One region of the uncultured Agathobaculum sp. genome, then DNA from elsewhere that is predicted to be linked to it. Evidence: riboswitches for the same ligand, from Rfam matches in the RefSeq annotation. Region 1 holds a riboswitch; the other holds the start of a gene.
The links. Region 1 has a riboswitch for FMN ahead of ribD (bifunctional diaminohydroxyphosphoribosylaminopyrimidine deaminase/5-amino-6-(5-phosphoribosylamino)uracil reductase RibD). Riboswitches for the same ligand answer to the same signal wherever they lie in the genome.
Positions count from the first base shown of each region.

Region 2: another riboswitch for FMN. It lies ahead of ABGT74_RS01010 (ECF transporter S component); the one in region 1 lies ahead of ribD (bifunctional diaminohydroxyphosphoribosylaminopyrimidine deaminase/5-amino-6-(5-phosphoribosylamino)uracil reductase RibD).

Region 1 covers NZ_CAWVCU010000060.1:114-10,058, forward strand. Annotated here, with positions in the region: partial or broken gene ABGT74_RS05455 (hypothetical protein) at 1-125, shown strand, start outside; gene ABGT74_RS05460 (GNAT family N-acetyltransferase) at 113-604, opposite strand; gene sigE (RNA polymerase sporulation sigma factor SigE) at 677-1,378, opposite strand; gene ABGT74_RS05470 (sigma-E processing peptidase SpoIIGA) at 1,393-2,232, opposite strand; gene ABGT74_RS05475 (PFL family protein) at 2,364-3,722, opposite strand; gene ABGT74_RS05480 (ACT domain-containing protein) at 3,739-4,008, opposite strand; gene hemW (radical SAM family heme chaperone HemW) at 4,063-5,235, opposite strand; gene lepA (translation elongation factor 4) at 5,232-7,043, opposite strand; FMN riboswitch at 7,382-7,511, shown strand; gene ribD (bifunctional diaminohydroxyphosphoribosylaminopyrimidine deaminase/5-amino-6-(5-phosphoribosylamino)uracil reductase RibD) at 7,674-8,759, shown strand; gene ABGT74_RS05500 (riboflavin synthase) at 8,761-9,414, shown strand; gene ABGT74_RS05505 (bifunctional 3,4-dihydroxy-2-butanone-4-phosphate synthase/GTP cyclohydrolase II) at 9,436-9,945, shown strand, end outside.
Region 2 covers NZ_CAWVCU010000017.1:59-20,915, reverse strand. Annotated here, with positions in the region: gene mutL (DNA mismatch repair endonuclease MutL) at 1-780, shown strand, start outside; gene miaA (tRNA (adenosine(37)-N6)-dimethylallyltransferase MiaA) at 791-1,732, shown strand; gene hfq (RNA chaperone Hfq) at 1,763-2,011, shown strand; gene ABGT74_RS01085 (HlyD family efflux transporter periplasmic adaptor subunit) at 2,030-3,307, shown strand; gene ABGT74_RS01080 (YggS family pyridoxal phosphate-dependent enzyme) at 3,304-4,029, shown strand; gene ABGT74_RS01075 (cell division protein SepF) at 4,050-4,550, shown strand; gene ABGT74_RS01070 (YggT family protein) at 4,563-4,829, shown strand; gene ABGT74_RS01065 (DivIVA domain-containing protein) at 4,919-5,557, shown strand; gene ileS (isoleucine--tRNA ligase) at 5,584-8,376, shown strand; gene lspA (signal peptidase II) at 8,444-8,947, shown strand; gene ABGT74_RS01050 (RluA family pseudouridine synthase) at 8,940-9,860, shown strand; gene ABGT74_RS01045 (Cof-type HAD-IIB family hydrolase) at 9,857-10,669, shown strand; gene ABGT74_RS01040 (GntR family transcriptional regulator) at 10,824-11,195, shown strand; gene ABGT74_RS01035 (hypothetical protein) at 11,211-11,936, shown strand; gene ABGT74_RS01030 (hypothetical protein) at 11,923-12,399, shown strand; gene ABGT74_RS01025 (ABC transporter ATP-binding protein) at 12,415-13,167, shown strand; gene ABGT74_RS01020 (hypothetical protein) at 13,171-14,622, shown strand; gene ABGT74_RS01015 (metallophosphoesterase) at 14,759-15,613, opposite strand; gene ABGT74_RS01010 (ECF transporter S component) at 15,678-16,292, opposite strand; FMN riboswitch at 16,382-16,513, opposite strand; gene ABGT74_RS01005 (DUF4093 domain-containing protein) at 16,557-17,162, opposite strand; gene holA (DNA polymerase III subunit delta) at 17,164-18,210, opposite strand; gene ABGT74_RS00995 (ComEC/Rec2 family competence protein) at 18,217-20,451, opposite strand; gene ABGT74_RS00990 (histidine triad nucleotide-binding protein) at 20,516-20,854, opposite strand.

The DNA.
Region 1 (9,945 bases):
GTGCGTCTATCAGGATTTTCCCCTGCGGACGGACCGAATATACCGACGAAATATTTTGCCGAACGCCATGCTTCGACACACTTTTTCCTGTTTATGTGCTTTATAGCGTATCTTACAGCAAATGATAATGCGGGATGATATCCTCAAACGTGCCATCCTTCATGCGGAAGCCGCCCGGAATCACGCCCAACTGCTGAAAGCCCAGCTTTTTGTACAGCCGCAGCGCAGGCTCATTGCTTTTGACCACGGCATTAAACTGCAAAATGCCAAATCCCAGTTCCTTCGCCTTACTCATACAGTGCAGCACCAGTTTTTCTCCGATATGCTGCCCGCGCAGACTTCCTTTGACCGCATAGCTTGCGTTGCAGATATGCCCGCATCGACCGACGTTGTTCGGATGCAGGATATACAATCCGACGATTTCGTCGTTTTCCGCATCATACGCGATGCCGGTAAACGACTGCGCAGAAAAGAATGCATGGCCGCTTTGCACATCCAGCAGCTCGGTTTGCGGAAACGCAACGCCGTCCTCTACCACTTCATTCCAAACCGCAGCCGCCTCTCCGGCATCCTGCTGCGCATACTGTCTGATTTCCACCTGCATGACACACACGCTCCCACTCATTTTTGCGGTACTATTGTACCGCATTTTATCCGTGCATGCAAGCGCCCCCGCCTATGCAAAGTTTTTCAGAATGTCTTTGCGCATGCGTGCAATGATCCGCTTTTCCAATCTGGATATGTAGCTCTGCGAAATGCCCAGCAACTCCGCCACCTCCTTCTGCGTCATGGACTCCGGAAGTCCCAGTCCAAAGCGTAGCGAAATGATCTGCCGCTCGCGCGCGGGCAGCCGTTCCAGCGCGTGATGCACCAGCATGCGATCGACATCGTCCTCGATTGGCCGCATGACGCTGTCCGGCTCCGTGCCGAGGATATCGCTGAGCAGTAGCTCATTTCCGTCCCAATCCGAGGATAGCGGCTCGTCAAACGAGACCTCAGTGCGCCGTCCCGCCAGCTTGCGCAGATGCATCAGGATTTCGTTTTCAATACAGCGCGAAGCATAGGTCGCCAGCTTTACATTTTTGTCGCTGCGATAGGTGCCAACCGCTTTGATCAATCCAATCGTTCCGATCGAGATCAAATCCTCCGTGCTCACCGCCGCGGACTCAAATTTGCGTGCGAGAAACACCACCAGCCGCAGGTTATGCTCAATCAGCTTGTTGCGTGCCTGCTCATCCCCCGCCTGACAGGCCTCAACCGTTGCCTGCTCTTCCTCCGGTGAGAGCGGCGGCGGCAGCACCTCACTGCCGCCGATATAATAAACCGAGCGCCGTTTCCACAGCCGCGCAAACAACCGCATGATCCATTTCAGTACCATATGTATTCTTCCTTTCAAACCCCAATCAGCCCATCATACGCTCCCTGACCAATGCTGTCCGGTCCGATGGCGCAAACACAGTCGAGCGCCGTGCCATCTGCACGCTGTACCTTATCCGGTCGGAAATACAGCAGCAGCCCACTATCCACCCCGACCGCCCGGTACGGCAGCAGCCCGAACCGACTCGCGGTTTCCGGCGGCAGCGCACCCAGACAAGCAGCAGCATCCTTTTTGCCCATGCACGCATCACGGATTTCCTTCCCCAGCAGGCAATCCACAGCCTCGCGTCCCAGCACCAGCACCGGACGACCGGATATCGGCTCGACCAGACCGTTTCCCGTGTCGTGCAGCAGGCGCACCTCGCGTTCCCGTCCGTCAAAGCAGATGGTCAGCCGTTCCACCTCGCGGCGCAGCGGACCGTGCAGCGCATCCCCGCGCAGCAAAATCCCGCTGAATGCGTAACCCGCCGCTGCGGCAAGCAGCAGAAACCGAAACGGTACAGCAATGTAATATCCTGCGCCAAACAGCAGCGTGCGGCCTGTTACTGCACCCAGCGCCATCGCCAATCCCACAAAGGATGCCGCGACGACAAAATACAGTGCGCACACCCGTCCGAAGGCCGGCTTTCCGCCAAACGCAACAGCACACAGCCCAACACCCACAACTACGCGCAGCGGCAGCGCCGCCAACAGCGGCACCACCGCCGCCAGCACCGCATATCCGCCGCCCAACACCGATGCCAGCAGCAGCCGAACACGTCCGACACGCACACCGCCCAGCGCCGCCGCCGCGAACAGGCTCACGCCATCCATCAGCACATTGACCGCGAACAGCACATCCAGATATACAACCATAGACCACCTCCGCCGTCCTTCATCTTATCACAGTATGCGCACAATATTTGCCGAATGCGCACCGCGCAAAGGGCACAAAAAAGCCGCACACCGGCTTCGTCCGGTGTGCGGCTTGCACAAACAAGCAGTATTTAGTTCTTGAGGCTCTGGATCGGGGCCGGAATGCGGCCGCCTCGATGGATAAACTTTGCGGGGGAACCGGTTGCAATCGGCATAATGGGAGCCGAACCCAGCAGACCGCCGAATTCGACCATATCGCCCACCTTCTTGCCAATGGCAGGAATAACACGCACAGCGGTCGTCTTGGAGTTGACCACGCCGATAGCGATTTCGTCCGCGATCAGGCCGGAGATTACTTCCGCTGAGGTGTCGCCCGGCACCGCAACCATGTCGATACCGACCGAGCAGACGGCCGTCATCGCTTCGAGCTTCTCGAGCGTGAGCGCACCCGAAGCCGCCGCCGCGATCATGCCCTCGTCCTCGGAAACCGGGATGAACGCACCAGACAGACCACCGACCGACGAGGATGCCATGACGCCACCCTTCTTGACCGCGTCGTTGAGCATAGCGAGAATTGCAGTCGTGCCGCAGCTGCCGCAGACCTCCAGACCGACTTCCTCCAGAATGCGCGCGACCGAGTCACCGATTGCCGGCGTCGGCGCAAGCGACAGGTCAACAATACCGAACGGCACGCCCAGACGCTCGCTTGCGATTGCGCCAACGAGCTGGCCCATACGAGTGATCTTGAACGCGGTCTTTTTGATGACCTCAGCCACCTCATTGATCGGGCAATCGCCCGCACGACGGATGGCAGACTGCACCACGCCCGGACCGGAAACGCCGACGTTGATGACGGTCTCCGGCTCCCCGATGCCGTGGAACGCGCCCGCCATGAACGGGTTATCATCGACTGCATTGGCAAATACAACGAGCTTGGAGCAGCCCATCGAATCATTGTCCTTCGTCAGTTCTGCTGTCTGCTTGATGATACGCCCCATCAGGCCGATGGCATCCAGATTGACACCCGCCTTGGTGGACGCAACATTGACCGAGGAGCAAACCAGATTGGTCTCTGCCAGTGCCTCGGGAATGGAATTGATCAGGATTTCGTCACCCTTGGCAAAGCCCTTCTGCACCAGTGCAGAAAAGCCGCCAACGAAATTGACGCCGGTTGCACTTGCCGCACGGTCTAGCGCCTTGGCAAGCGGCACATAGCTGTTTGCATTGGTCACCGCACCAATCATGGCGATTGGCGTGACAGAAATACGCTTATTGATGATCGGGATACCGAGCTCGCGCTCGATCTGTTCGCCGGTCGAAACCAGCTTTTCCGCGCGGCGGGTGACCTTGTCATAGACCTTGTCGGCAAGCACGTTGATATCGTCGCTCGCCAGATCGCGCAGCGAAATGCCCATGGTGATCGTGCGAATATCGAGGTGCTCCTCCTCGATCATTTTGATGGTTTCCAGAATGTCCTTGGTGTTGATCATTGACATAGCCGGCACCTCAAATCTTGTGCATGGCGTCGAAGATATCCTCGTGCATGGTGTGGATCTTCATGCCGAGCGCTTCACCGTCCTTGTCCAGCAGGTCAGCCAGCTGGGTAAAGTCCACCGTGCACTTGTCGATATTGACCAGCATGACCATGGCGAACATATCCTCCATGACGTTCTGCGAAATATCAACGATATTGACCCCATGCTGATAAAGCGTCTCCGAGATCTTAGCAATGATGCCGGTACGGTCCTTGCCGACCACCGTGATAACTGCGCGCATATTTTCTCCTCCGATTTATATATATTTTTGGAATAACAAAAATCAGCCGGTATTTTATTGGAACACCGGCAGCGCGGGCGACTCCATTTGCTCCTGCCCCGCTTCAACGATGGTATTGATAATGCTGTTGGACACCAGAAAGCCCTTTTCCGTCAGATACCAACGTGTACCCTGATGCGCAACCAATTCGTTGCCCATCAGACTGCGGAAGGCTTCTTCATAGGGTGTCGAATCAACATTGTAGCGTTTTTCCAGATCAATGAAGTCCACGCCTTCCGCTGTGCGCAGGCGCACCATCAGATATTCGCCCTGCCGCTGGAAGGTCGGCACCTCGTCCTCATCCCGCAGGATATCCTCACCGTTTATGTATGCCTTGATATCCCTTGCAAACTCGAACCGGCGGCCGTTTATAAATGAGTGCGCTCCCGGGCCGAGACCCAGATACTCGGACAGATCCCAGTACTTAGAATTATGCCGCGAACGAAAACCCGGCTTTGCAAAATTCGAAATCTCATAATGCTCAAACCCGTTCTTGCGCAGCAGCTCGCACATGGCAAGGTAGGTATCCGCCTGCGCGTCGTCATCCGGCAAGACGGGATTTTCCCGCCCCATCGGGGTGGCTGGCTCGAGCTTCAGGCCGTAACACGACAAATGCTTCGGCCCGAGCGCCAGACACTGCTCGACCGAGTCGAGGAATTTTTCCTGCGTCTGGCCCGGCAGACCGTACATCAGATCAAGGCTGATGTTGTCAAAGCCCTTTTCGCGCGCCAGATCGACCGCAGCCTTAGCCTCCGCAAACGAATGAATACGGCCGATGCGTTTCAGCTCGTCCTCCTGCGCGGACTGCACCCCAAAGGACAGGCGGTTGACGCCCTGCTTCTTCATCATTTCGAGCACTTTTTTGTCCGTGCTTTCCGGATTGCACTCGACCGTGATCTCCGCGTCATCTGCAAGCGGGAACTTATTCCGCACCTCCTGCAAGATACGACCGAGATATTTCGGCCCCAAGCAGGTCGGCGTGCCGCCGCCGATATAGACAGTGTCCACCGTATAGCCGCTGCACGTCCTGCCATATTCGCGGATATGCATCAGCAGCGCCGAAACATAATTTTTCATCAGATCCGTCTCGGTCACCGAGTAAAAGTCACAATAGGCGCACTTTTTTACACAGAACGGAATATGCAGATACAGCCCAAGCGGCCGATTGTTATAACTGAATTTACTCATGATTCCTCATCCAGCTTCAAAACTGCCATGAACGCTTCGGTCGGGATCTGTACCGTGCCGAGCGAACGCATCTTCTTCTTGCCTTCCGTCTGCTTTTCCAGCAACTTCTTCTTACGCGTGATATCGCCGCCGTAGCACTTGGCCAGAACGTCCTTGCGCATCGCCTTGACCGTCTCGCGTGCGATGACCTTGCCGCCGATGGCAGCCTGTACCGGCACCTCGAACAGCTGGCGCGGAATATTTTCCTTGAGCTTTTCGCAGATGCGGCGGGCACGGCCATATGCCTTCTCACGGTGCACGATGAACGACAATGCGTCTACCTGATCGCCGTTGAGCAGCATATCCACCTTGACCAAGTCGCTCGGACGGTAGTCAAGGAATTCATAGTCGAGCGAAGCATAGCCGCGAGTACGCGCCTTGAGCGCGTCAAAAAAGTCGTAAATAATCTCGTTGATCGGCATTTCATAGTGCAGTTCCACCAGATTGGCGTCCAGATACTGCATATCCTTGAACACGCCGCGCCGCTCCTGACACATCGGCATGATGTTGCCGACATATTCCTGCGGGGTCATAATGGTTGCCTTGACAAACGGCTCACGCGCCTCGTCAATGACTGCCGGATCGGGATAGTCGTGCGGGTTATCGCACTGAACAATCGTGCCGTCAGTCTTGACGATCTCATACACCACGCTCGGCAGCGTCGTGACCAGATCAAGGTCGAACTCGCGCTCAAGGCGCTCCTGAATGACCTCCATGTGCAGCATGCCAAGGAAACCGCAGCGGAAGCCAAAGCCCAGTGCCACTGAGCTTTCCGGTTCAAACGACAGCGCCGCGTCATTGAGCTGCAATTTCTTCAGCGCATCACGCAGATCGGGGTATTTGGAACCATCCTCGGTGTAGATACCGCAGAACACCATCGGCCGCGCGGGACGATAGCCCGGCAGGGCTTCCGCCGTCGGGCGGTCGGCCTCGGTAACCGTATCGCCTACGCGGGTATCGGACACGGTCTTGATGGACGCGGTGAAGTAACCAACCTCACCTGCACACAGCTCCTGCTGCGGGGACAGGCCAAGCGGCAGCAGATGACCACATTCGAGCACCTGAAACACCGCGCCGGTCGCCATCATTTTGACCTTCATGCCCGGACGGATCGTGCCGTCCATCAAGCGCATATAAACGATAACGCCCTTATAGGGGTCATACTGGCTGTCAAAAATCAGCGCGCGCAGCGGCGCATCCGGGTCGCCCGTCGGCGCAGGGATGTCGGACACGATGCGCTCGAGCACCGCATGGATGTTAAGATTCATTTTCGCGGAGATTTCCGGGCTGTCCTCCGCCGGAATGCCGATGATATCCTCGATCTCCTTTTTGACACGCGGCGCGTCTGCTGCAGGCAGGTCGATCTTGTTGATAACCGGCACTACCTCAAGCCCTGCGTCGATCGCCAAATAGGTGTTGCCCAGCGTCTGCGCCTCAATGCCCTGCGCCGCATCCACGACCAACAGCGCACCCTCGCACGCAGCCAGCGAGCGGGATACCTCATAGTTGAAGTCCACATGGCCCGGCGTGTCAATCAGGTTCATCTCATAGGTTTTGCCGTCGTCCGCCTCATATTCCATGCGCACCGCACGCGCCTTGATCGTGATGCCGCGTTCGCGCTCCAGATCCATATTGTCGAGTAACTGTTCCTCCATCTCGCGCTGGGACACTGCCTTGCACTGTTCCAGCAGGCGGTCAGCCAGCGTGGACTTGCCGTGGTCGATATGCGCAATAATGGAGAAATTACGAATTTGCTCGCGATTTTTCACCCCGAAAGCTCCTTATCTGTTCCGTAATAGCAATATGGAAATATTATAACACGTTCCCGTCCGTCTCACAAGCGTTCTTTTCCGGTTTACCCTCTCCCCTGCCCTTGTTCTGTTTTTTGCACAAATTTGATTTGGTTTTGCTTCGGATTTGATGCGACTGCGCTATGATTGTATTGTCATTAAGCCATCTTCTTTTCTCTTTTCTTATACTCTTCCCAAATGCGGAGGCGGCCAAGGTCGCCTCTGCATATTTTTTCACAAAGTACTTGCATTCTCCTTCAGACGGGTATATACTGTGTTCAGCAAAGCAGTAGACTGCTGTGCTAAAACCGAATATCAGGATTCTTCAGGGCAGGGTGCAATTCCCTACCGGCGGTACAGCCCGCGAGCGGACGCTTTTTTCGAACGAATGCATGATTCGGTGAAATTCCGAGGCCGACAGTATAGTCTGGATGAAAGAAGAATGTGCGGAAAGTGGATCAACCTCCGTTTCCGTTTATTTGCTGTTCTGAAACGCATGATTGTGTTTCAGATTTTTTATTTTCTGCGTCTATACGCCCCGAAGCATCTGCTTTCGGGGCGTTTTTTATCTCACAGCCTTAGAAATGCTGTTCTGGCGAGGTGATCCGGTTGCAAAACCAAAAAGAAATTTACATGCGCCGCGCGCTTGAACTAGCCGCACGCGGTGCAGGACATGTCAGCCCCAATCCGATGGTCGGCTGCGTGATCGTCAAAGACGGACGCATCATCGGCGAGGGCTGGCACGAATACTGCGGCGGCCTGCATGCCGAGCGAAATGCACTGAAAAGCTGCACCGAAAACCCGGCGGGCGCAGATTTATACGTCACACTCGAGCCGTGCTGCCACTGGGGGCGTACCCCGCCCTGCACGGATGCCATTATCGAACACCACATCGGGCGCGTGTTCGTCGGCTGTCTGGATGCAAACCCGCTGGTCGCTGGCAAGGGCGCGGAAATTTTACGGAGCGCGGGCATCCCGGTCGAGACTGGCATTTGCGAGGACGAATGCCGTCAGCTCAACGCAGTGTTTTTTCACTACATCACAAATAAGACACCCTACGTCGTGCTCAAATATGCCATGACGCTGGACGGCAAGATTACCACCGCGTCCGGAGACAGCCGCTGGGTGACGAGTGAAGCCGCCCGCCGTCATGTGCACGAAACACGCGCTCACCTGTCCGGCATCATGGTCGGCGTGGGTACTGTGCTGGCCGACGATCCGCTGCTCACCTGCCGTATTGAAGGCGGACGCAACCCGTACCGCATCATCTGCGACAGCCACGCGCGCACACCTCTGGACTGTCAGCTCATCCGCACCGCGCGGGAAATCGATACCGTCATCGCCGTGACCGAATGGAATGAGCACGCCGCGGCACTCAAAAAAGCGGGCGCGCATCTGGTATTGTGCCAAGCACAAAACGGCAAGGTGAACCTAAACGATCTGATGCATCAACTTGGCGCACATGGACTGGACAGTATTCTGCTCGAAGGCGGAGCGGAACTGGCATTCGCGGCACTTGAAACAGGCATTGTACACAAGGTGCAGGCGTACATCGCACCCAAGCTGATCGGCGGCAGCACCGCTAAAACACCGCTCGGCGGCGTGGGCTTTACCCGCATGGCAGATGCGGCAGCGTTGAAAAATGTTACTGTTACGCCACTGGGCGAGGATTTTCTCATCGAGGGGGTGCTGTGAAATGTTTACCGGCATCATTGAAGAGATCGGCACCGTGCGCCGCATCGAACGCGGCGCGGCGGGTGCACGGCTGACGATCGGCGCGAAAACCGTGCTGGAAGGCACCAAACTCGGCGACAGCATTGCAACCAACGGTGTATGTCTGACCGTTGTTTCCATGACAGCAGACAGTTTCTCGGCCGACGTCATGGCGGAATCGCTGCGGCGCTCGAGTTTGGGCGCACTGCAAAGCGGCTCTCCGGTCAACCTCGAGCGCGCCATGCCTGCAAACGGCCGATTCGGCGGTCATATTGTTTCCGGTCACATCGACGGCACAGGCACAGTTTCATCCCAAAAGCGCGAGGACAACGCGGTCTGGGTGACCGTGCGCACCCCTGCTTCCCTGCTGCGGTACATCGTGGAGAAAGGCTCGATCGCCATTGACGGCGTCAGCCTAACGGTCGCGGCGGTGGACGAAACCAGCTTTGCCGTTTCGATCATCCCGCACACGGGTGCGCAGACCATCCTGCTCGGCAAAAAGCCGGGCGAGACAGTCAATCTGGAATGCGACGTAATCGGAAAATATGTTGAAAAGCTGCTTACACCGTATGCAGCTGTTGAAAAGCCAGCCGCAAGCGGCATCACCATGGAATTTTTAGCCCAAAACGGGTTTTAAGCATCAAGGAGGACGATCCATATGGAACAGCAATACTGCACGGTCGAAGAGGCGCTGGAGGAGCTGCGCGCCGGCCACATCATCGTTACAATCGACGACCCCGACCGTGAAAACGAAGGCGATATGATTTGCGCCGCCCAGTTCGCCACGACTGAAAATGTCAACTTTATGGCAGTCCACGCCAAGGGGCTGATTTGCACGCCGATGAGCGAAGCGGTCGCCCAGCAGCTCGGCCTTGAGCAGATGGTCAAGGTCAACACCGACAACCATCAGACCGCATTCACGGTGTCGGTCGACCACGTCAATACCACCACCGGCATTTCTGCCGAGGAGCGCGGCTACACCTGCCGCATGTGCGCTGACCCGAACACCAAGCCCACCGATCTGCGCCGCCCCGGCCATGTGTTCCCGCTGATTGCACGCCGCGGCGGCGTGCTCACCCGCAACGGTCACACCGAGGCGACCGTTGACCTGTGCCGCCTAGCCGGACTGGAAGAGTGTGGTCTGTGCTGCGAGATCATGCGCGACGAC
Region 2 (20,857 bases), on a different contig from region 1:
CCCCGTGCGAAAAAGCCATCCTTCTCGGGGACCTATGCCGCAGCACCACGCATTATACAAGAGAATCGCAGTGATCTAGCGTTCCATCATCGCATAGACGAGCCGATGCCTGAGCATAAGCCAGCCCCAATCGTGCAGACGCCATCCGAGCCTGTCACCAAAAGGGGAACCGACGCACAACCAAGTACTGCACAAAGCTTGGAACCGCTTGACAGCGGTGCGCGTGTGATCGGAGAATGTTTTCAGACCTATCTGATCGCCGAAGACCGGGATGGTTTGATCCTGATTGACAAGCATGCCGCGCACGAGCGATTATTGTTCAATCAGCTTCGGCAGGAAACCGAAATCCCACAGCAGGAGTTGTTGACACCGGTTATCGTAGAATTAACCGGTGAGGAAGCATCTGCCGTTCAATCCGGTCTAGAAGAAATTCGACAAGCTGGTTTTGCGATCGACAGCTTTGGCGAAAACAGCTTCGCTGTGCGCAGCGTACCGGCATATCTGGATAGTGCGGATGTGCCCAGCGTGATTGGCGAGTTGGCAGAAAAGCTGATGCACAGCCGCACCGCGGTTCCAGACCGATTGGATGACCTGATTCATACGGTCGCATGCAAAGCGGCAATCAAAGCAGGGAAGGCATCGTCGAGGACAGAATTGCAGGCTCTATGCGACCGCGTACTGGCCGATAATGATGTACAGTCCTGTCCACACGGCAGACCGACAACTGTCAGGCTGACCAAATATGAATTAGATAAACTGTTCAAGCGTGTCAATCAATAAGGAGTTCAGAATGCAAAACCGTTTGATCTGCATTTGCGGGCCGACTGCAAGCGGAAAAACCGCGTTGTCGGTTGCATTGGCAAAACAATTGCATACAGAAATTATCTCAGCGGATTCCATGCAGATCTATCGCGGTATGGACATTGGCACCGCAAAGCCGACCATGGAAGAACGACAGGGGATCCCACATCATTTGTTGGACATCTGCGAACCCAACGAACCGTTTTCCGTTGCGCGATATGTAGAATTGGCTGATGCCGCAGCACAGGACATTCTATCGCGCGACATGATGCCAATTGTAGTCGGCGGAACCGGTCTGTACATGGATGCATTGATCGAATGCAGTACGTTTTCTGGTGATGAAACAGATTTGACCGTGCGACACAAATATCAGCACATGGCGGAAACACAAGGCAATCTGTCGGTGCATGCACGTCTGGCAATGGTTGATCCAGAAAGCGCACAGCGGCTGCACCCCAATAATCTTAAGCGCGTCATTCGTGCCTTAGAAGTATATGAGCAGACAGGTATGACGATAGGGGAATTTAACCGTCAGCATAAGCGCTCAATCCCCAAATATACCGCCATAAAAATCGGCGTATGCCCGGCAGAGCGACAAACACTGTATGACCGCATTGACCAACGCGTCGATCAAATGCTGTCTGACGGTTTGCTGGAGGAAACACAGCGCCTCCTTTCAAAAGGCGAACTCACAGGAACTGCAGCGCAAGCGATTGGCTATAAAGAACTGCTGGGCTACTTACAAGACAAGGATTCTTTGCATTCTTGTGTGGAATTACTCAAACAACGCAGTCGAAATTATGCAAAAAGACAGTTAACATGGTTAAAAAGGGATGACAGCATCCATTGGATTTATTATAATAGAGCTGAGGACTTCTCATACGTTTTACAGGAAGCGACAGAATATCTACGAAACCAAAGTGTACAATGATACCATAAATTGTAAAATATTGGAGGAATCATTGTGCGAAACGAAATCAATTTGCAGGACCGGATGCTGTGCGCATTGCGCCAGCAAGGAATCAATACCACTGTTTTTTTGACAAATGGATTTCAGATGCGCGGAACCATCCGTGGATATGATAATTTTGTTGTGATATTGGATAGCGACGGAAAGCAGCAAATGATCTATAAACATGCTATTTCCACCCTGATCCCGCAGAATCGTGTTGATCTGCATGCACCCAGAGAGGAGCGTGCAGCGGAATGATAAGATACGAGGTTCCTTATGCAGCAACAAACAGGCAAAAAGCAAAAGCATACAAGAAGCGGCATAAACAGCAGAATTATTCTTCTGTTGATTGCTGTTGTAATACTTATATATCTTGGACAGAAAATCATCAGCGCTTTTTCTGTCGGCATTGAGACCACACCTGCGGTTCGGGTCACAGTCAATGACAGTATCACCGCGCAAGGATGGTTCTTTCGTGATGAAATCCCTGTTAGCGGCAGTACAGGGGGATCTGTCAAACACATCGTATACAGCGGTGAGCGCGTGCAGCAAAGTGCGCCGCTTGCCATCGTTTATTCTGATGCAGACGCACTCGCGCTGAGCCAACAGCTTGATCCATTGGAAAACCGCATTGATTTACTCGACACAGCTTTGCAGTCTGCAACAGACGGTTCCGATGCTTCCAAGCTGGACCAGATGATTATTTTGTCCATGCAGCAAATGGCCGCGCAGACCAAAAATGGCTCTGGCTCTGCTTTGAACTCTTCTGCCCAATCTCTCCGCACACTGGCACTGCGTCGCGAAGCCGACAATGTGGATACGGCAGCCATTACAGCCGAGCGCGACGCTTTGGTCACGGAACGAGACAGCTTAAACGCACAGTTATCCGGCCACACTACACAGCTGACAGCGCCTGCAACCGGTTATTTTTCCGAAGTTGTAGATGGCTACGAAGAAATACTTACACTGGATGAATTGGACGACCTCACGATAAATCGGTTCCATGAATTAACCGAGACAAAGCCCATCGTCAGTGATCAGACATGGGGAAAAATGATTCAAGGATTCACGTGGTATCTGGTTGCTGAGATCTCCCAAGAAGATGCAGACCGCTTTTCAGTAAGGCAAAGTCTTCGTGTCAATTTCACCCAGGCTTCTCTAGAGACCCCTGTTTCGGTCTATTCCATTGTAAAAGACCGCACCAGCGAAACGGCGTTAATCGTTTTAGCCGGTACGGAATTCAACAGTGAAATGGTCTCCATGCGTCAACAACCGATTGAAATCATCATTTCAACCTATACCGGATTGAAAGTTCCAAAAGAAGCGGTTTATGTACAGGAAACGACTACCAGTGATGGCAAAACCCAAAAGCAAGACGGCGTATTCATTCTCAGCGGCAGCTTCCAAAAGTTTAAAATCATCAATAAACTATATGAAGCTGATGATTATTACGTGGTTGAACAAAGCGCGACCAATTCGGACATGCTGGTAGAGCAAGATCAAATTATTGTTAGCGGAAAAAATTTGCAAAATAATATGGTGGTGAAGACATGACGGAACAGGAAAGCAGAGAGCTCAAAAATCGTATTGCAGCAGTGCTGGAGCGTGTCGCGCAGGCTGCACAACGTGCAGGGAAAAATCCAGAGGACATTATTTTGGTTGCTGCATCAAAAATGAATGATGCAGAACGAGTGCGTGCGGCTATTTCTGCCGGAATCAAGGTATGCGGCGAAAACCGTGTACAGGAATTGCTGGAAAAATATGAGCAACATGCGTATGATGGGGCAGATCTGCAATACATCGGCACCCTTCAAACCAATAAAGTCAAATATCTGATAGGCAAGGTATCTTTGATTCAATCGGTTGGCTCTGTCCATTTGGGAGAAGCCATTGCTAAGGCCGCAGCCAAGCACGGTATATGTCAGGATATCCTTTTGGAGGTAAATATCGGTAGGGAAGCAGCCAAGAGTGGTCTGCTGATTGAGGAGTTGGATGAAGCGATTTCCAGATTAAGTGAACAAAAATCGCTGCATATTCGCGGTTTAATGGCAATTCCGCCGATTGCGGATGAAATATCGAAAAATTCAAGCTACTTTCACGAAATGCAACAAGTATTTGTTGACATTTTGACGAAAAAATACGATAATGTAAATATGGATTATTTGTCTATGGGAATGACGAATGATTTCGAAACGGCGATTGAGTGCGGTGCAAACATGGTTCGCATCGGCACAGCGATTTTTGGTGCGCGTCCGTATCAGATCGTTTCGCCCTAAAACATAAGGAGGAACTTTGCATGGGTTCGATCAAAGGCTTTATCGATTGGGTTAAAGGCGAGGATGTCGAAGACGAATACGAAGAAGAACTGCCCCGCCAGCGCAATGAAGAGCCGGTGAAAAGTAGTGCGCCGTCATCCTATGAGCGGTCGTACGAAAGATCCTATGGCCGGTCTTATGATAGTGCATCAACGGAAGCGTCTTCGCCCCGCCGTGGAAATAAAGTGGTCAACATCAACACAACAACGCAGCTCGCCGTGGTGTTGGTCAAGCCGGATCGCTTCGAGAATGCAGCTGAAATTGCCGATCATTTAAAAGATAAGCGTACAGTCGTACTGAATCTGGAGCAGACCAATAAGGATATTGCGCGGCGTCTTGTGGATTTTCTCAGCGGTGTAGCATATGCCAACGAAGGTAAAATCAAAAAGGTTGCAAACAGCACATACATCATTACCCCTTATAATGTTGACATTATGGGGGACTTGATTGACGAACTGGAAAGCAGCGGTATGTATTTTTAAGGTTATGGTGCCGTGAACACAATTATAATTTATATAGTAGCCAGCCTGCTGCGGATTTTGCAATTTCTTTTTTTTGCACGAGCCATCATGAGCTGGTTTGCGCAAGGCGGCAGTTCACAGATATATGAATTTTTATGTCTTGTGACAGAACCACTTATCCAACCGTTCCGCAGTTTACTCAGCCGTATTGATGCGCTGCGAGGCAGTCCGTTTGACTTGGCGTTTTTGCTGGCGTTCTTTGTTCTGATTGCATTGGAGCAAGTGTTATACATGCTTTAAGCCTGTCGAAAATACGGCGTATCGGTGGTCGGGCGGTGCCCGACCATTTTCCCGTAAGCGACAAGAGATAAAAAACGGAGGAATAACATATGACGGTGCAGGAAATTCAGGAAATCGGCTTTGAAAAAGCGGTTTTCGGCGGATACGATATGAAATCGGTCGACACTTTTTTGGAGCGTGTTGCAGAAGAGTTTGCTGCAATGCAGAAGGAAAATGCTGCATTGAAAGCAAAAATGAAGGTTCTGGTTGATAAAATCGAGGAATACCGCGGCGTGGAAGACGGCATGCGGCGGGCTCTAATGAGCGCACAGACGATTGCGCAGGACACCATCGACAAGGCCAAACAAGAGGCGCAGGATATTGTCACAGCCGCAAAAGATGAAACGGAAAACAAAGTCAAAAATACACGTGATGAAATTACGCTGGAAGAGCAGAAGCTTGAAGCCGCAAAAAAGAGCACACTGGAATTTGTTGCACGCATTTCTGCAGCGTATCAGGCACAGGCCAAGGCTTTGGTAGAACTGGCCAAAGCGGAAAAATTGGTTGGCCAGCAACAGGAACCAGCAGTACAGCCCACACCGTCGAAAGCTCCGGTGCAGCAGCAGACTCCTGCCCAGCCTGAGCCACAAGAGGAACAGGCAGATGCTCCCATCGAGGATGCTACACGCAAATTTGACTTTGGCGAATTAAAATTTGGTGCCGACTATGACCCCAAGGAAGTAAAGTAACAATCGAAAGGACTGAACACTGCACCATGCAGCAGGATTACAATAACACGATCAATCTACCAAAAACTGAATTTCCGATGCGTGCAGGCCTGCCCAAGCGCGAACCGGGCTTTCTGGAGAATTGGGAAAAGGACGACCTGTATCACGAATTGATGAAGAAGAACGAAGGCAAGCCGCTTTTCGTTCTGCACGATGGCCCTCCGTATGCGAATGGCAACCTGCATATGGGACATGCACTCAATAAGATTCTGAAGGATTTTATTGTGCGCTCCCGCAATATGATGGGCTATCAGGCGCCGTATATTCCCGGCTGGGATACGCACGGCCTGCCGATTGAACGTCAGGCGATCAAGGCCTACGGCATGGATCGTGATAAGGTCTCCACTGCGGAATTCCGTTCGAAGTGTGAAGAGTTTGCGCACGATCACGTCAACACACAGCGCACGCAGTTCAAGCGCCTTGGTGTCATTGGTGACTGGGAGCGTCCGTATTTAACCTTGACCCATGATTATGAAGCCACTCAGATTGAGATTTTTGGCGAAATGGCAAAGAAGGGCTATATCTACAAGGGCATGAAGCCGGTTTATTGGTGCCCGCATGACGAGACTGCTCTGGCAGAGGCTGAGATCGAGTATCAGGACGAGCCGTGCTCTTCGATTTATGTCAAGTTCCATGTGACGGATGATAGGGGCGGCAAGATTGCTGCCATTACTAGCAGCTTGGACAATGTTTACTTTGTCATCTGGACCACGACGACTTGGACACTTCCGGGCAACCTCGCCATTTCGGTCAATCCCGTCTATGAATATGATTTGGTCAAGGTTCCCTCCGGCGAGATTTATGTGCTTGCTAAAGAATTAGTAGAGTCTGTGATGCAGGCATCTAAGATTGACTCGTGGGAAGTGCTCGGTACATTGCTGGGTTCGGACCTTGAGCTCATGCGCACCAAGCACCCGATCATGGATCGTGAAAGTGTTGTCATCTGCGGCGATCATGTTACACTGGATGCCGGTACCGGCTGTGTTCATACAGCGCCGGGCTTTGGTGCTGACGACTTTATCGTTTGCCAGAAATATGATATTCCGATCATCGTTCCGGTTGATGGCAAGGGCATGACAACCGCAGAAGCTGGCAAGTACGCGAATATGTACTATGAAAAGACCACACCGATCATCCTGGAAGATCTGAAAGCTGAAGGCGCATTGCTCGCGATCGAAGAGATTGTGCACAGCTATCCGCACTGCTGGCGCTGCAAAAACCCGATCATCTTCCGTACAACTGAGCAGTGGTTCTGTTCAGTGGACGCGCTGAAGGATGACGCTGTTAAGGCTTGTGAAAACATCCAGTGGATTCCCGGCTGGGGCGAAGAGCGCATGACCTCGATGATCCGTGAGCGTTCGGACTGGTGTATCTCCCGTCAGCGCGTTTGGGGCGTTCCGATTCCGATTTTCACCTGCAAGAAGTGCGGTAAGCCGCTGGTGAACGAACAGACAATCAAGATTGTTGCCGACCTGTTCCGTGAAAAGGGCTCGAATGCTTGGTTTGATATGGAGCCGTCCGAAATTCTGCCGGCTGATATCAAGTGTGAATGCGGCTGCAGTGATTTCGATAAAGAAACCGACACCATGGATGTTTGGTTCGACTCTGGTTCTTCTTGGCGTGCTGTCATTGAAAATCGCGAGCAGCAGACCACGCCTGTTGACGTTTATCTGGAAGGCAACGACCAGTATCGCGGCTGGTTCCAGTCCTCTATGCTGACCTCGATTGCCACACAGGGTAAGGCGCCGTATAAGACGGTCATTACCCATGGTATGATCGTGGATGAAGAGCGCCAGAAGATGTCTAAGTCGCTCGGCAACGGTATTGCGCCAGACGATATTCTGAACCAGTATGGCGCGGATGTTATGCGCCTTTGGGTTGCGTCCTCCGACTATCGTCAGGATATGCGTATTTCCAAGGACATGCTCAAGCATCTGTCGCAGAATTATCTGAAGATTCGCAACACGGCACGCTATATTCTGGGCAATCTGTTTGATTTTGATCCCAAGACAGATATGGTTGCATATGCAGAACTGCCGGAACTGGATAAGTGGGCTTTGATGCGCCTGAATGAGCTGGTTGCAAAGGTTCGCGAAGGCTATGATTCCTATGAGTTCCATACGGTGTTCCATGCGATTCACAACTTCTGTGTCGTTGATATGTCAAATTTCTATCTGGATGTTATCAAGGATCGCCTATACTGTGATGACACGGCGGGTTTGAGCCGTCGTTCCGCTCAGACTGCTATGTATCACATCCTCAGCGCACTGGTGCGCATGCTTTCTCCGATTCTCTGCTTCACAGCAGATGAAATCTGGCAGTCTATGCCGCATACCACAGAGGATGATGTGCGCAACGTGGCGTATAATGAGATGCCTGCGGCAGATGATGCGCTGTCGTTTAGCGACGCGGATGCCCAAAAGTGGGCCAAGCTCACTGCTTTCCGTGATGACGTCAACAAGGCGTTGGAAGGTGCCCGCAATGCCAAGACGATTGGCAAGCCGCTAGAGGCCTGTGTGACGGTTTACGCCGATGCAGAACTTGCTGCTTTCCTGAACGGCTGCGGTCAGGATTTGGCTGATCTCTGCATTGTCTCTGAGCTTTCGGTTGCAGAAGGCACTGGAGAAGGCATGGCAAGCGAAAATCTGCCGGGTCTGACGATTGCAGTTGCCCGTGCAGCAGGGGAGAAATGCCTGCGTTGCTGGAAGCAATCCAAGTCGGTTGGTACCGATGCAAAGCATCCTGCTTTGTGCGCACGCTGTGCCAAAGTGGTAGGATAATAAAATCAAAAAGGGGAACAGAATGCTCGTTCTGTTCCCCCTTTTTAAGCGATGAGGAGTTCGTAAGATGCTGTATATAGTTTTCGCGTTCATTATGATCGCACTCGATCAAGCAGTGAAATACTGGGCATTTACCAGTTTGCAGGCGCAGCAAACCATCCCTTTGATTGAAAATGTGTTTCATTTAACCTATGTCGAAAATCGTGGTGCAGCGTTCAGTATGTTTGCGCAGTTTGATTCCCGTTGGATTTTTGTAACGCTGGCGGTTGTGATTTCCATTGTCATTGAAGTTGCACTATATAAGGGCTGGATGCAAAGCGCACTGGGACGCTGGTCCTTGGTTTTGGTAGGTGCGGGCGCGATCGGCAATGCAATCGACCGTGTCATGCGAGGATTTGTAGTCGACTTATTTGACTTTCGGCTGATTCATTTTCCGGTATTTAATGTTGCGGATATTTTCATCTGTGTTGGCGCGCTGCTGTTTGTCATATATTTTCTGTTCCTGCACAAAGATGAGGAGCAAGCTGGCACTTCCCACAACACCGCCTCGGAGCGTGACACCAATGAGTGATATGGTTTTGGTTGTACCTGACATGCAGGCTGGAGCACGCATTGATAGCTGGCTCTCGACCCAGATTGAGGGATTGACTCGTTCTGCTGCACAGAACTTGTTGCTGGAAAAAGCGGTTTTATGTAATGGGCAACCACTGAAAAAGAACTATAAACTGCTCGGCGGCGAAACGATCACCGTACAGTTACCCGAATTGCGTGAGGTGGATATCATTCCAGAAAATATCCCGTTAGATATTGTCTATGAGGATATCGATATCATTGTCATCAACAAGCCGCGCGGCATGGTTGTCCATCCCGCGCCGGGCAACTGGTCCTGCACACTTGTCAATGCGCTGATGTACCATTGCGGAGATAGCTTATCCGGCATCAACGGTGAGCATCGTCCCGGTATTGTGCACCGTATTGACAAAGATACCAGCGGTCTATTGGTGGTTGCAAAAAATGACACGGCACATCAAAGCCTTGCAGCGCAAATTGCGGCGCACACCGCTTTTCGCGGTTATGAAGCAATCGTCGTAGGCAGTCCGCGTGAGGATTCCGGCACAATCGACAAACCGATTGCACGTCACAAAACCGATCGCAAGAAAATGGCGATTATGGAGGGGGGGCGCGAAGCGATTACCCATTACACTGTACTCAAGCGGTTTCATGGATATACCCATATGGCATTTCAGCTGGAAACCGGTCGCACCCATCAGATTCGTGTTCACATGGCATCTATCGGGCATCCGATTATTGGAGATCCTGTCTACGGCTTAAAAAAAGATCGGTTTTCTGACATTGGTGGCCAATGTCTCCACGCTGCAAAGCTAACGCTTTGTCACCCGACTACACAGCAGACCATGCAGTTTGCCGCACCGTTGCCAACCTATTTTGCTCAAATTCTTGCAAAGCTGGAGAAGATGACATGAAAAAATTTGATGGCATGCTGCTTGCATGCGATATGGACGGCACCTTGCTGGACAGCGAACGTCAAATTTCGGAGGCAAATATACAGGCACTGCGTTATTTCACTGAACAAGGCGGACTTTTTTCGCTGGCAACTGGACGTGCTTATGCAGCAGTAACCGATTATATTGACTTGCTGCCGATCAACGCGCCATATTGCTTACTGAACGGCTCACTTATATTGAATGCACAAAGTAAAGTGCTGCATTGCGCTGGAATGCCGGAGCAAACACCAATTTTGATAGAGCAGGTTCTTTCTGCATTTCCTCAAATTGGCTGTGAAGTGTTTCTGCCGGATCAGATCTTTGTTTGTCGCATGAGTGCGGAAACCGAACATCACATGCGCGTACTACACTTAAAGTATACTTGTGTTTCTCCCAGCGAATTACCCAATCCAGCTGACTGGTGCCAAATCAATTTCACCGGCCCTGCGTCAGACGTCGCAGCTGTGCGCACGTTTCTTGCACCATCCGCAGATACATTCAGCACCGTTTGCACCATGTCAACATTTTGTGAAATCACACGGCAGGGGATTGGCAAAGGATCAGCTATGATGCAAATTGCGGCCGACTGCATGGTGTTACCCAATAATATCTATGCAATAGGAGATAGTGACAACGACTTGTCCATGCTGCAAAAAGCGGCAATTGCATTTGTGCCGGAAAATGCCGTGCCGGATATTTTACAGCATGCTACTATCCGGGTTCGAGATAATGACCACGATGCAGTGGCACATGTGATTGAATACTTGGATCAAGACCAAAACACCTGACAGAATCAACAATTCTGTCAGGTGTTTTTCTATGTGTTTCGGGAAGAATCTCGGCTTCAGTCTATTGACGCAAAACCGTATCATAGATATAATACAGTTACAGAAAGTGTATTATATATATGATACAGTTTAGAGGAAGGTAGGCTGATCTTGGTTGATTTCATTTAATGGTTTTCATATGGAAGAGGGAATACCAATTTATCAGCAAATCCTTCTGTATCTTAAACGTGGCATTGTTGCCGGAGAATATCATGATGGTGATGAACTGCCGTCACGCCGCACGTTAAGCGCGCTATTGGGAGTGAATCCGAATACAGTGCAAAAGGCATATCGGCAGCTGGAAGAAGAACAACTGATCTGCTCCCATACTGGTGCCAAAAGCTATATGGTACTTGATACAGATAAAATCGCGCAAATTCGCGCAGAGCTGTTGGAAAGTGATGTGAAAAGTGTAGTGCAATCGATGAAGCAGATGGGGCTGTCTCAGTCAGAGGCATTTCGCTTGATAGAACACTATTGGGATTGAGGGGAGGATGAACATATGGGGAAAAAACATCTTTCTGTGCTAATGCTGTATATACGCAGTTCCATTACACCGCTACTCTGCACAGTCATACTTGTGGCCGGTATCCAAACCGGACTGTTCCTATGGGAGTTACAGCGTGGTGCAGCCGCTTTAGAAACTGTGATGCAGCCTGATTATTTCAAATGGGGATTTATTGGTGAAACCATTTTCTTAGTTGCGTTTTTGTACCGTATGAACAGCGGCGGCTATACATTGCGCCGTCTGCGCATTACAGAACGCACAGTTTTCCTGTGGCATGTCTTTTTCTGCTTTTTATGTTTTGTGATCCTATGGATGGCAGAAATTGTTGTACTTACCGCTCTGTGTCGATATTATCTCGCACAGGAGATTGCATCCGGACTGTCAAATCAGGCTTTGTTTCTTGCATTTTACCGAAATGAGTTTTTACACAGCATATTACCGCTTGAATCAGTCAGCCGATGGTTCTATCTATTCTTTGCATTTGCTTCACTTGCTTTTGTAACGGCTGGAGCAGTGGTACGAAAACGCTATGGAAGAAATATACGCAACAATGCACCGCTTTCCATGACGATTGTTGCTATGCTGTTTTACTTCGTACGACCGCTTGGTAGTCTAGCATCAGACGTAATGTTGTGCTTGTTTCATTTGGCTGTGATTCTTTACTCATTGTGGGATGTGTGGTTCAATGCGGAGGAGGTAACGAGCGATGAAAACGATTAACCTTTCCAGATTCGCGCCACCGGGCACCCAGATCAAAGAAGAAGCCAGGCGATTGGGGCTTGGACTAGCTGCGGCGACGTGCATTGCCGTGCTGATTTATGGCGTCAGTCTGCGTAGCGCATATGACTTTTTGTTTGATCGGGTCGGTGGCGATCGCGTGCTGCGATCCGATGCTATGATGCTGCCTTTTGATATCCTGCTGGGGCAATCACTATCGCTTTTTTACATTGTGGCGCTCTGTTCACTATTCGCAGCCGTATCTCATCATTTGAGTTACTACATGGGAAGCAAAAGTATCTATTTGATGCGCCGCCTGCCGCAGCGCTGGGAGCTGATGCGACGTGATTTTACACTGCCGCTGATCGGTGCACTCATCAGCTTGCTCACAGCATTTCTATTAAAACTGCTGTTTTTGACAGCGTACTATATTGTCACACCGGCACAATGCTTGCCGACATGGTAGGGAGGGGGATTTGTGATGCTGGAAATCAAGAACGTGAGCAAAAGCTATTCATTGAGTCAACGCCTGCGCGGAAAACAAGCATTGCAGCAGGTTGATTTGTCGTTTGGCCCGGGTGAGATTGTCGGCCTGTTCGGTGAAAACGGTGCAGGCAAAACAACACTTATGAAATGTATCCTTGGATTTTTACGTTATGACGGTGCTATTACACTGGACGGGGCGCCGATCACGCATAACAATATCGAACGATTGTCATTTGCAACAAGCGAGCACTCTTTTTTCCCGAACCTTTCAGCAGAAGCGCATCGACAGTTCTATAAGGAGCATTTTCCTCGATTCATTGATAAGCGTTTTGCCGGACTGATGGATTTTTTTGAGCTTCCTATGCATAAAGCATTGCACGGCTTTTCGACTGGGCAAAAAAATCAGTTTGAGGTAATCCTTGCACTGTGTCAAGGTGCAGATTATATTCTGATGGATGAGCCATTCGCAGGAAATGACGTATTTAACCGCGAAGACTTTTATAAAGTATTATTTGGTATTCTTGAACCACATGAAACCATTATCTTGTCCACGCATCTGATTGAGGAAGTCTCTAACTTTATCAGCCGCGCGGTACTGATTCGCCAAGGACAAATTGTTGGCGATGTAGCGGCCTCGGAACTCGAGGACAATGGTACTAGTTTGATGACATACATCAAACAGACCTACCACTACAGTGCCGACCGTGTCAGCCGCGCGCTGGATGATATCACGGGCGGGGAGGGGTAGTGCATGCGCAAAGCATTGGGGTTTATTGCTGCACTGTTAGTATTCGGAGTCGCAGCAGTCGGTTGGTGTGCTCAAACAGTGTATGCTGCGCACGATCAAGTGCGATTTACCCAGACCATACTTTTAGGCGATCCAGCGGTTGCGGATGGGCTGTCCATGCAGACACACGCAACCTATGGCAATCACCTTTTCTGGGACAGCACGATAAAACTGCAAGCTGGTGCACCGCATACACAAACAGAGTACCATTTTTTCAACACCGAACAAGAGCAGTCATATGACCAGTCCCATCAAGGCGTTGAGATTTATTCAGCTGTTCAATCCAGCGGCAGCAATTTTCTGGATACGCCAAAGTATCGGCAAACTGGATTAGAGCGTGTTTATCAGGAGTTGTATGACAGCGCAGCTACCGATAAAGAAGTAGAAAAAACCATCATGGTTGCAGATTATTGCGAATATTATCCACTGGAAGGTTTTATTAGTTTAGAAGGAATCAATCACGATTTTGGCATTTGGACGTATGGTCCTAGTCAGAGTGACAGCCTTGCGATGTGGAATAAGTTACAGGAATTTTTTCGCATTCCTGTCCTGCCAACGGAACGGATTACCATTTCGCTGACAAAAAGTCGCGACGGATCTCTCGCTACCAGCAGCTCTGGCAATGAAGAAGGGGATCAATTCTATCTGGATACGCAAAGTGTTGTTACACCACAAACCTGCTACTTCACATTTAATAACCACACTTTAAAAGGGAACACGGTAGATACCAGCCTGATTCCGGGAGGATATGGCATATATGCGTTGGACTATGCGGCAGGTGTCGTAAAGACCCTCAAGGGTGGAGGAATAGAAATTGCAGAAAATGGATGCTTGCATCTGGACAGCCTGAGAATGGTATTTCCAATTGACACCACAGAGGAATTTCTACAATTAAGCCAGTGGGAAGACGATGGAACGTTGCTGTTGTATACGCGGCACAAGAATGACTATTTTTTAACAATTATAGAAATGGATACCATGCAACAAATACAGCGTCTGAAAATTCAATCAACACAGACGGATGATGGTGCGTGGTACAATCTGTTAGAAAATGATGATTTTATCGTCACTGTTATTGACCAAACCGCGACGGTGTTGCTGCCCAATGGCGATGGTACATTCCGTATTGATATGCAGACGCCAAACACGTTGAATTTAGAATATCTGTCGTGGCACAGGGATAGCAATGCAATTGCCTATAATAATGGGAAATTAGCCGTTGCCTATGAAAATATCGACCAAACCACAGGATTCAGGTATGCGCCATGCTTTAATACGGTAATTTTTGATAACACCGGATTGGTATTTTTGGCACAATACCAAAGCAGTTTGCGTAATGTGCTTACGGATAGCTATAATTCGAATGAAATCGTGCGGTTAGTGGATCAAAATCCAATTGAAGTGACATGGAAATAAGCAACAGCCGGATGCGTTGGATGAACCAGCGTATCCGGCTGTTGCAATAGCTTGCGTTCAATTTTTCCACCCTCAATTATACAAAACTTTTCTTTTGTATAATTATATATTTCAATTTTTCAGATGTGCTATGGTGCTATGCTTTCCCTGTTCCAACTACATCAACAACCACAATTTCCGGTGGATTGAAAATACGCGGTTTCCAGTCACGCGCCAAACCTCGACCGACAATTTCGGTCATACCATCATAGACATATTGGCCGCCAGCGTACTTCGGAAACAATCCCTGATTCGGCGCAATCAAACCATTTAGCAGATACGGAATACGCCATTGGCCGCCATGCGCATGGCCGCATAAAACTAAATCAAATGGATACTTCGCATACTCATCAATATACTCTGGCCGGTGCGCCAACAATACACATAATTGTTCTGCACCCAAGCTTTGGAACTGTGCTAACGTCTGCTGATAGGCTTCCGCTTCTCCATACGAACCAGCCCGTCGTGTCCCGGTTGCAGCAGGATCATCGACACCACATAATGTAAAGCTGATATCATTTATGGTCACGATTTCCTGTTCATTCCGCAGCACTTGAACACCATATGTCTCTATCATATCAAATATCTCATCGGCTTGACCGCTCCAAAACTCATGGTTTCCCGAAACATAATAGCACGGTGCGATTTTCGTGATTTGCTGCAATAATTGTTTCGCACCATCACGTGGTGTTTTATCATCTACGATATCGCCACATAGAAAGATGCAATCCGGCTGTTCGCGTATAATCCGGCTCATAAGCTGACACTGGTTTTCTCCATAAATACAGCTATGTAAATCAGATAACATTAAAAGACGCATCCCTTGCTCCTCTTTTATCTTATCTGTTTCCAACGTATAGTATCGTGTCACTAAGCCACATTGTAAACCGGCGATACCAATGCCAACCGCACAAAGCAACAATGCATGAATCCATTTCTTTCTCTTATCCATTATGACCTCCTATTAACAAAGGGACATAGACGTTTGCCCGTCCATGTCCCCCATTTTTCAGTTGTTAATTCGCTTTTTGCCGTGTATGAATTGCGATCTGCTTCGATTTGATGAAAACACTCAGTTTCTTATAGGCAACCATAGTGATGATGGTCAAAATCACACCTTTAATCAGGTTAAACGGCAAAATACCTAAGAAAAGATATGCCGCCATGCCGTTAATTGCAGGATTGACCGCTCGGCACATATCAAAAATAGCATCCAAATTCCATCCCATTCCATTGACATAGAACGGGATAATCAAGAAATAGTTCGTCAGCATGCCCATGCCTGCCATAGCAACAGAGCCACATAAACAACCGACAACTGCCATTTTTCTGGTCTTATGTGCGCGGTAAATCAGTACGGCAATGATAACCAGTGTCGACAGCATCAAAAAATCAGCCAATTCACCAGAACCTGCGGTTTGGGTTTGCGTCAAATGAATCAAATCTTTGATCCCGATCATGGTAATGGCCGGACCGATTCCAAAAATAAATGCGCCGATCAATACTACAGCGCCAGACAAGTCAACCTTGAGGAATGGCGGCATGAACGGAATCGGAAATTCAAAATACATGAGAACGGTTGCGATCGCCGCAAAAACTGCGGTATACGTGATTTTGCTGGTTTTCGTCATAGGTATCTTCTCCTTTGCAAGGAGTTCTGTTTGAATGGGTAACAAAAAGCCCTTGGAATCATCCAAGGGCGCGCAGACGTACCGAAATACACCTGTTTCTTTCATCCGGACTATAACCGTCGGTTGGGATTCACACCCATCATGCCTTGCGGCTCGCAGACTATCGGACAAGCTGTCCGTATACTGCCGGTGGAGACTTTCACTCCGCCCTGAAACAGAACTATTTAATTTACACTGATATTATAGGCTTCTCTTTGCAACTTGTCAATCCCCCGTGGATATTCTATCTATGATCTTTTCCAATTCGGCTCGGGAGCTGACCGCATTGATAAATTCCAGCAGCGCATTGGCCGTCATATGGGCCGGCAAATCCAACGCTTTCAGGACAGCGGCGCGACGATTTACACTGTCTCTTTGCCCAGATAACCCCCATGCAAAAAAATCTGCTTTGCTGATAGGCGTTTCGTGCTGCGCAGATGATTTCGATTCGTCCTCAAAAGTTGCGCCGGCGCGACGTAAGGCATCTAAAATGACCGCTGGACGCATCCCCTCAACTCCCAGCTTACCTTCCTTGGAGCCATGCCGTTTGCGTCGCTCCTTACCCGCAATATCCGGGATATAGGCTTGCTTCACACTACCGAGCGGCAATGCACCTTTAATATAATTGCGAATGACAAAGCCCGCCCCATCGCTGTCCGTCAACACAATCAAACCGCGTGTTTCTGCAATTTTTCGCAGCAAACGAAGCTGATCCTTATTATGAAAAATACGGAATCCACCGCTTTCCAGCACAACTGTATCCACAACCTGACGGACTGTATTGACATCGTAACGGCCTTCTACCACTATGGCTTCACGAACTCGTATCATATTAGGCCTCCCTCAACGCAGACGCCATGGACAACAGCGTTAATTCTATCTGCTTCTGGCGATCTACTGCACTGCCCTTTAGTGCCGTATCGGTTTGTGCGCATAAGGACGCTGCTTTTCGCAGCCATTTTAACGATACGCGCCGCGCTGCGTTTTGAATCTGTTTCGCGTAATACGGCGATTTGGAACCAATCATGTCCATCAACTGCTTCTCTCCCGCCCTTGCTTCCGCGCAGAGCTTTGCCGCATATAAGCGCTGAATATGGCGTGTGATGGTGGTAAAAATCATGACTTCATTGTTTTTCTGTGCAATCAAATCACCCACCAGTGAAACTGCGCGTTCAAATTTTCCTGCTGTGATTGCATCAGTCAAATCAAAAACCACAGCATCCAGCACAGGAGAACAGACCGCGTCAATATTATATTTTTTAATTTCTCCGGTGGTGGTATGTGCCGAAGCTTTCTCCATCTCCCCTGCCAGATTGGTCATCGAATTCCCACACAGAAAAATCATATAAGAAGCATCCTCCGGTGTAATGGCGCAGCCCAGCGCACGTGCACGCCGTTCTAACCATGCAACCAGCTCCCTTTCTTCCATGTGAGAAAACTCTGCAAAGCACGTAACCTTTTGCAGCGTCTTATACAGTTTGGTTCGTTTGTCCGGCTTCCCGTCCAGAATATCATAGTAGAACACAAGACAAACATAATCCGGTAAATCTTCCAGCAAAGCAGGCAACACATCGGAGAACGCGACTGGCGGTTTGAACAAATCGAAATCGGTTACGATAATCAGCTTTTTTTCCGACATCGCAGGATAGCTATCCACCGCTTCGGTCAGCTGCTCGGGAGTTAGTCCCTTTCCTTCCAATTCAATCTGGTTGAAATCCGCAAAGGTCGGATCAATCACATTCTCCCGCAGCTGCTGTAAATAGTATTCCTTTAAATAGCTTTCTTCGCCGGAAATCACATAAAGAGGAGCAAAGGTTCCCTGTTTCAAATCACGAATCAGCTGCGCCTTTCCGTTTGATTTTGTCTTCTCCTGTGGCATATTTCCTCACTCCTTTCTGAATTTCCTCACGATTTCTCCGGTCACATATGGACTTTCCACAGGAAGATCATGATACTCCGACATGACATCTCCAAATCCAGCCTGTACCACAATTCTTTCTGCATGCATTGCATCTACTGCCTGTGTTAACAATGCATCATCCTCCATATTGCTTTGAGAAAGTACAATTTCCGGTGCCGTTATTGAATCCGATTCCAAAAAAGCCGCAAGCTGCTTTTGTGTTGGACTGTGGAGGACTAAAATTTCATCGGCAATCTGCACGCCCATTTTCCCATCCGTCACCGGAAAAACAGTAATTGGAGCAGCACCGTTATCCAACACATTGAATTGATCAATTTCTTGTGCGCCAACCTGATTGCACAGCTCTATCAAATCTGTATTGTACTTAGTTTGCCTACATCCGTCCGGAATCAAAATCTGATGCACCGAAACCGTTTGCAGCAACGTCGGCAAATCTCGCGCATGCCCACGATCCACTGCCGTTAAAATTAGTGTGTCAATATGGTCCATGTTATGATAGCGCATCCATTCCTGTACAAGCTGTGCAGCATCCCGGTATCCGCCATCTCCAGCACAATCGATCAAAGTCACATGCGATGAGTCAGAAACAAGGATAGCCTGTCCCGTTCCGCAAGGTAAATAGGTCACGCGATACGTTCTCTGATATTGATACGCATTTATGCCGCTGAGCAAGCTCAAACACAAACAAAGAATCGGCAAAATGACCTTCCATTTGACACGCTGCCCTATCATCAGCCAGAGCAGAATTGCCGCAAAGCAGAGAAAGAGTGCAGCAAGTCCAAAGCTATCGCCCCAATTCACCATGCCATAAGGAAGATCCGACACACGCTCTGCAACCCATAAGATATAGCGCAGCGGCGGCTGCACAATTGCCGACAGTATCGGCACTACAACCGGAACAAAAGCCGCGAATAGACAGAGCAGAAATCCTGCAATGAAACATATCGCAGTCACACCAACTACCATCAAATTGCTGAGAACGGATAAGATGGAAATATAGCCAAAGGAAGAAAGCAAAATCGGCGCAGTAAAAATAGTCGCGCAAACGGTACAGGATATTGCACTCACAAGAACAGACAGAAGCTTATAAACAGGCTTTGGCATATTGTGAAGCGGCTTCAGCAGCTTTGTCTGCATTTTTCCAGCCAGCAGCACCAATCCCAGCGTTGCTGAAAAAGAGAGCTGTAAGCTCAACCCGGCGATTGCATACGGATTTTGAACCAGCAGTAAAGCAAGCGCAGCAAATAAGGAATTCAGCGTGTTGGCTTCTCGTCGAGTGATAAATGCACCAGCTGCAATCAGATACATGATCGCAGCGCGGATCACCGATGGCGACGCACCTGCAATTGGCACAAACAAAAGAATCAGCGGCACCGACAGGTAAGTCCCCCATTTGCGTCCGCAAATTAAATAGCAAAACGCAACCAGAAAACCAACATGTAATCCAGAAACGGCAACTAAATGGCTGAGTCCCGCAATCCGCAAGGAGATGGTATCAGCATCGGAAATCGCATCCGTGTTTCCAATCAGCAAACCGGTCAGTAAAGCAGCCTCTCGCTCCGGCAAGGCATCTTGTATCGCTTGTTTGCAAAAATGTGCAATGCGCTGCGGTATCCACCGGAATGAACGGTTATCGGTTTGCAACACGGTAAACGACATGGGCTTATCATTTTCATTTTTCGTATATGAAGCGGTAATGTAACAGCCTTCCGATGCCTGATAGGCTGCACGATCAAATCCTTCTGAATTCCCCGGCAGATAAAACCCAACATTTACTTTGATCCGATCTCCAGCAGCAAGCGGTGTCTCTGTTAGTGGCAGATAACAGTACATGCGAAAGCTGCGCGGCAGTACATCGTTATCATCTACAGATAATTCTGCGCGCTGATTGTCGTCATACACCGCTGCATCCTGCAATACCGTCGCCGTGATTTCGACATGGGTACCTGCCAACAGACGGATAGGTTCCACAAAAACAGCTTGATAGGCAGAAAAACCCGTAAATGCGAGAAACGCAGCTGCCAACATGCAGCATAGTGTAAACAGCTTTTTATGCTCTATCAGTGCACCTGCCAAAGCCAACGAAAAGGAAAGAAGGAAAAGTGCAAAACTTGGTTTTAGACAAATATCTAAGCACACCGCGCAAAATATGGCCGCGGCAGCTGCCGGAACCAGAAAAACAAGAGGCCGTTCCCGCATTTTTTCTCCTTCTTCCCTGTCAAGTGTAAAAAAGAAGTGGCGGTAAGGCCACTTCTTTTTTTCATCAGCCCGGAGGCCAGGTCATATCTCGACCCGAAAGCACATGAAAGTGCAGATGGAATACGCTCTGCCCCGCCTGCTCTCCAATATTGGAAACCACACGGAAGCTATCCATCTTCATATCCGCCGCGATTTTTGCGATGACCTCAAAGCAGTGTGCTACAATCGCACTATTCGATGCGTCAATTGCAGCCACGGATTGGATATGCTGCTTGGGGATGACCAAAAAATGCGTTGGTGCCTGCGGATCAATGTCGTAAAAGGCATAGCACACTTCGTCTTCGTAGACCTTGTTAGAGGGGATCTCCCCTGCAACAATTTTACAGAACAGACAATCTTGCATTCA